Regions from separate parts of the Chitinophaga sancti genome, predicted to be linked through region 2. Evidence: riboswitches for the same ligand, from Rfam matches in the RefSeq annotation. Region 2 holds a riboswitch; the other holds the start of a gene.

Region 1 (3,210 bases), 2.4 Mb from region 2:
TGTTTACCTGCAGGCAGGTTCAGTTTATCCAGTGCCTGTTTGAGGTCGTTAATGAGATCTTCTGCATCTTCAATACCTACAGAGAGGCGGATGCAGGAATCCGCGAGACCTGTTTTCTTGCGGTGTTCTTCCGGAATATTCCGGTGTGTCATAGTAGCTGGATGATCCAGCATACTCTTTACACCACCAAAGCTTTCTGCGAGTTTAAACAGCCGGGTGGCGTTCACTACTCTGATTGCATTTTTGATGTTGTCACTTTTGAGAGAGAAGCTCACGAGTGCACCGTATTGCTTTTGTTGCTTACGGGCGATGTGGTGGTTTTTGTGCGATGCCAGTCCGGGATAGAAAACCTTATCCACAGCGGGATGTGCAGAGAGCCAGGCGGCGATGGCCATGGCATTGCTACATTGCTTATCGAGGCGCAGGCAGAGGGTTTCAATGCCTCTGATCGTAAGCCATGCTTCGAAGGGACTGAGTATACTTCCTGAAATATTTTGATTGAAACGTAACTGATCGGCCAGTATTTTGGTGTTGACTACAACCAGTCCTGCGATTACATCGGTATGCCCTGCAAGATACTTGGTAGCACTATGTATCACGATGTCTGCACCCATTGGAATAGGTTGTTGCAGCAGTGGTGTACACAGGGTATTGTCTACTACCAGCAGTACGTTGTGCTGTTTGGCTATCTTGCTGATGGATTTGATATCGGATACGCGTAATGTAGGGTTGGTGGGCGATTCCAGCCAGATCATTTTTGTATTTGGCGTGATGGCAGCCAGTACTTTGTCGGTATTGCTGGTGTCTACAAAGTTTGCTTTGATGCCAAAGCGTTCAAACATATGCTGGAACATCTGGAAGATACCGCCATAAGTATCTTCGACAGCCATGATCTCATCTCCTGATTTTAATAGTTTCATTACTGCATCGATCGCGGCCATACCACTGGCAAAGGCAAAACCTGCGTGGCCTTCTTCGAGGCTGCAGATAATGTTTTCCAGCACCTTGCGGGTAGGATTGTTGGCACGGGAGAATTCAAACCCTTTGTTGATGCCGGGTGATTCCTGTACGAAGGTAGAGGTCTGATAGATGGGAACGGAAATGGCGCCCGTCAATTCATCTATCGGGATACTATGTAATAACTGTGTAGCTATTTTCAACGCAAAGTAATTATACGGTTATGAACAGGTGGTTCAGAACGATAACTACCCAAAATAAAAAAGGCTCTTCCGTAGTTGGAAGAGCCTTTTCAGTATTATTAAGTACGATGAAAATGTCAATCTCTGCCAACTTATCTATCTCCGGTTATATGTATAACCGAAGCCGGAATTAGCACCTTTCCCTCGTTTGTTAAACAAGGTTGGTTGCTAAGGCATCGCAGGGCCAAGTCCCTCCGCCTTTCTGGATAAGTCATCTATAAAGAACTGGGTGCAAAGTTAATGGTAACTCTATCAGATTTCCAAAAAAAGAAAAATTTGGAAATCTGGTGTTGGGAATGCTAAATTTATTAGTAAAGATGAATTTATGACCATTGTTCAGATTGCCCCGCTCCTCACAGAGGAGCTGTTCCAATATATTTGGCAACATCGTTTGTTTACCCTTTCCCACTTGCATACGATAGAAGGAGAGCCTGTGCAGGTACTTCAACCGGGAGTACTGAATACCAATGATGGTCCGGATTTTAGCAATGCCCGGTTGCGGATAGGCGATGCTACCTGGGCTGGAAATGTAGAATTGCATTTAAAGACTTCTGACTGGTACAGGCACAATCATCAGCGGGATTTACGGTATAAGAATGTGATTCTGCATGTGGTGTTTGAGCATGATCTGGATGAGACGACGACGCAGGGAATTCCTTGTCTGGAATTGCAGTCGGCTATTCCCAAAATGTTGCTGAACAGGTATGCGCAGCTGAAACATTCCGGTCATTTTGTGCCTTGTGGAGGGAATGTGGCAACAGTAGAGCGGTTGATCTGGAGAAACTGGAAAGACCGCATGCTGGTAGAGCGGTTAGAAAGCAGGGCAAATATGATGAAAGAGTGGCTGAATAAGAGCAGGAATAATTGGGAGGAGTGTTGCTACTGGGCGATTGCACACAGCTATGGGATGCCGGTAAATGGAGATGCATTTCTGAAGCTGGCCCAATCCCTGCCATATACACTGCTGGTGCGGAATAAGCATAATCTTGTACAGTTAGAAGCGCTTTTATTCGGGCAGGCGGGAATGCTGGAAGGGCAGTTTGTAGATGATTATCCATTAGAACTGCAGGCAGAATATGTATTTCTGAAGCGGAAATATCAACTGCTGTCATTGTTGCCTCATCAGTGGAGATGGTTGCGGATGCGGCCTTCTTCGTTTCCTTCGGTGAGGCTGGCCAGCCTGGCGGTATTGTTACAGCAGGGGAGGGATCTCTTTGCCCGGCTGCTGGAAATGAAAGATCTGCAACATTTTCAGCAGGTACTGTTTGCGCAGCCGGAGGGCTATTGGAAGGATCATTACAGGTTCGATACCCCGGCGGTGGTTATGCGCAGACCGGGCATAATGGTAACGAGGAATGTGATCATCAATAGTATTTTACCCTTGTTGTATTTATATGGCAGGGAGAAAGGATTGCCGGAATACCAGGAAAAGGCGTTGGGCATGATGGAAACGCTGCCCGCAGAGGAAAACAGTGTGATGGAAGGCTGGAAAAAAGTGGGGATACTGGCAGGAGATGCCGCAGATTCCCAGGCATTGCTGCACCTGAAGCAGCACTACTGTGAGGAAAAGCGATGTTTGGAATGCGCTGTAGGATGCAAATTGCTGAAGACTGGCATTGCCCTGTAACCATTTTACTCCGAGTGCGTTATATCTAAGTGAAGACGAGGCCGGGGGATAAAAACAAATTTACACATGAAAGAAAAAACGTGTAGGTTTGTAATGATAAGTATACCAATATTACGCCCCTTACGTTTATTAGTAATGGTGGGCGATACAGTTAGACTCAGGATACTTTTGTTTGTAATTCGTGATGAGGCTGGTCAATCATAATTTAATATTACTCCCTTAACAAAAACAAATCTATACAGGTGAAAAAATTACACTTATTCTTGCTTTTATTGGTAGCGGCAGGTGGATTGAAGGCACAGGACAGTAGCTCGTCGGTGAAGTCAGGAGTACAGCACAGGGAGCAGAAGAAGTCTAAGCCCGTTGCCTCATTTAAACAGCAGG
Region 2 (3,210 bases):
TTGTTCCAGCTGCCGTTTCACATTCGCGTCCGTATAATTATTGGCGGTAGCTGTATTTCCTTTTATCAGTCCCAGGTGCCCGTGGGCATTGATCAGCAGCGGCATGACCGTTTTGCCGTTCATGTTAATGCGTCTGGCGTTTTTAGGCAGGTGTTTAGTATCCGGAAAAGAAACCACCTTATCTGCCTGGATCACCATATTTGCATGCTGGCGCACTGGCGCGCCGCTGCCGTCTATGAGCGTAATATCTTTCAGTACCGTAAGGGGTCCCTGCTGCGCAAAAATTAGGCAGCTTTGAAATATTGCCCCTATGGTCATCAACAGATAATTCTTCATTCAGTATTGTTTGCAGTATTGCAAACTACGAACTATCAGTTAAATATCGCGACCGTTGCGGACTGAATTTGATGAAAGGCATGAGCGAGGTCGGCCAGAAGGTCTTCCGGTTCTTCCAATCCCACGCTTAAACGGATCAGGCTATCCGCTACCCCGGCGGCTCTGCGCGTTTCGTCAGGGATAGATTTATGGGTCATGGCAGCCGGATGGCATAACAAACTTTTAACACCACCAAGGCTTTCAGCAAGCTTAAAGTATTTGGTGCTGGTCACAAATTGCTGTGCCGCAGCTTCCGTATCTGTTTTTAGGGTAAAACTCACAATGCCTCCGAATCCTTTAGACTGCTTTTTCGCAATATCATGGTGAGGGTGTGATGAAAGGCCGGGATAAAATACCTTATCGACCAATGGGTGCTGCTCCAGGAAGCGTGCAATCTCTTTTGCATTGGCACAATGCTGACGCACACGCAGGTGAACGGTTTCGATACCACGAATTAACAGGAAACTGTCGAATGGTGACAATATTGCACCACAGGCATTCTGGTAAAATTTGATTTCAGCTCCCAATGCAGGTTCTTTGGTGACAACCACACCTGCTATCAGGTCACTGTGTCCACCCAGGTATTTGGTAGCGCTATGGATGACGATATCTGCACCTAACAACAGGGGTTGCTGTAATACCGGGGTACCAAAAGTATTGTCTACGGCAAAGAGGATTTTATGGGCTTTGGCTATTTTCGCGATCGCCCCGATATCCGAGATCTTTAAAGTTGGATTAGTGGGTGTTTCCAGCCAGATCAGCTTTGTAGCGGGTGTGATGGCGTCCAGTACATTTTGTACATCGCTGGTATCTACATAAGTGACTTTGATCCCAAACTTTTTGTACACCTTGTCAAAAAGGCGGAAAGCGCCCCCGTAAATATCGTCTACAGCAATGATTTCAGCTCCTGATTGCAGCAGTTTTAATACAGCGTCGATAGCTGCAAGTCCGCTGCTAAAAGCGATGCCGGTACTGCCGCCTTCCAGGCCGGCCACGATTTTCTCTACCGTTTCGCGTGTAGGATTGTTGGTACGGGCATAGTCATAGCCTTTGTTCACGCCGGGTGCTTCCTGAACGAAGGTAGAGGTCTGATAAATCGGAACCGCGATAGCACCTGTTAACGGATCTACCGGAATGGAATGGAGAAGGTGGGTGATGTTGCTCATCGGTTTGTTTTTTAGTTGATGATGAAATTGATTAAACAGGGTTCCGTGAGAGCTTATCAGAAAGGAGTGGGCATAAAAAAACTCACCTGGATAGTCAGGTGAGTTTAAAAGTATATTGAGTAATATCGATCAAATCTACTGACTTATCTTTCCCGGTTTGATCCGGGATGGATGTAGCACCTTTCCTGTTTGGTGGAACAGGATGGTTGCTAAGGCTTCGCAGGGCCATTTCCCTCTGCCTTTCTTGATAAGGTATCTTAAAGAACTGATGCAAAGATAAAGCGGGAAATTCCAAATTTCCAAGAAAATGAAGCAAAAAAATCTTCTTTCGCCTTCGGCAAAAGAAGATTTCCTTAGCGGAGGGACAGAAAGGGAAAGGAATACAAGAGAAATTACCTGCCTCGGAGAGATTTTATTTGGTTTACTAAACACCGTTCAGTAAGTTTGCATTGTAAATTAAATCATTATGGGGATATCTGACAGGAAAGAAAGAGAAAAACAGGAGATGCGGAAGCTGATTATCAGCGCTGCCATGGAGATGTTTATTAAAGATGGATATGAGAAAACCTCGATCCGCAACATTGCAGAAAAGATTGAGTATTCCCCTGCTACCATCTACCTGTACTACAAGGATAAAGACGAATTGTTTTACGAGATCCAGCGCGAAGCGTTTGATCAGCTGCATGAATACTTCCAGGTGCATGTTGTTTCTGCCGATCCCATGCAGCGACTGCGGGAATTGCTGAAAGCATATATCGAATATGGCATTGCCAACCCGGACCTCTACGATCTCATGTTCATACTTCGCTCTCCTATGAAAGCGGTGCAGGAAGATGATTTCTGGGAAAATTGTAACGGCTCCTTTCAGTTCCTGCTGAATACAGTAGAAGCTGCCAAAGACCACCTCCGTTTCTCTGATCCTGTAAAAGCAGGAATGATCTTTTGGAGTTTAGGACATGGCATTATCGCCCTCTCTATCCGTGACAGGATGAAAGTGACCAGGTTGAATGAAGGAGAGCAGGCATCCCTTGTCCAGTCTGCAATACAAGAGTTTATGCAAATTATTCAGAAATAAATTGTTTGTGTCAACCATCAGGTTGACACAAATAATAATCCACCTTTTTTCATTGACACTTAACGTGTCTTTTTTTATACCACTTTACTAAACAGTGTTCATTATGTCAACACGCATTAAAAAAAGACTTTTGTTCATAGTAGCTATCCTGGGCGCATCATTCCGCCTTTCTGCCCAGGATACGCTGCTTGAACACTACATCCGGGAAGCCTTTACCCGCAACCAGGGCCTACAGCAGCGCAATTTCCAGCTGGACAAATCGCTGTATGCCCTGCAGGAAGCCAAATCACTCTTTTACCCCAGCGTGAGCCTGGAAGGTGATTATACCCGTGCAGCCGGTGGTCGTACCATCGACATTCCACTCGGAGACCTGCTGAACAATGTGTACTCGAGCCTCAACCAGCTCACGGGCAGCAACCAGTTTCCACAGCTGAAAAATCAATCCGTGCTCCTCAATCCCGATAATTTCTACGATGCCAAACTGCACACCACCCTCCCGCTCATCAACACAGAGATCTGGTATGCCAACAAAATCCGCAGCGAAAGTATTTCCCTGCAACAGGCAACAGTAAACGTGTATAAGCGTAAACTGGT

What was found. A riboswitch is a leader RNA that binds a small molecule or an ion and turns the genes downstream of it on or off. The one in region 2 is predicted to bind S-adenosylmethionine.
Region 1: it holds a riboswitch for S-adenosylmethionine, as region 2 does, so the genes downstream of both, SIO70_RS11175 (PLP-dependent aspartate aminotransferase family protein) here and SIO70_RS20635 (PLP-dependent aspartate aminotransferase family protein) in region 2, are expected to answer to the same signal.

Annotation. Positions count from the first base shown of each region.
Region 1 covers NZ_CP139247.1:2,671,253-2,674,462, forward strand. Annotated here, with positions in the region: gene SIO70_RS11175 (PLP-dependent aspartate aminotransferase family protein) at 1-1,160, opposite strand, end outside; SAM riboswitch class I at 1,289-1,412, opposite strand; gene SIO70_RS11180 (DUF2851 family protein) at 1,525-2,826, shown strand; gene SIO70_RS11185 (hypothetical protein) at 3,069-3,210, shown strand, end outside.
Region 2 covers NZ_CP139247.1:5,052,073-5,055,282, reverse strand. Annotated here, with positions in the region: gene SIO70_RS20640 (amidohydrolase family protein) at 1-336, opposite strand, end outside; gene SIO70_RS20635 (PLP-dependent aspartate aminotransferase family protein) at 372-1,541, opposite strand; SAM riboswitch class I at 1,682-1,795, opposite strand; gene SIO70_RS20630 (TetR/AcrR family transcriptional regulator) at 2,008-2,616, shown strand; gene SIO70_RS20625 (TolC family protein) at 2,720-3,210, shown strand, end outside.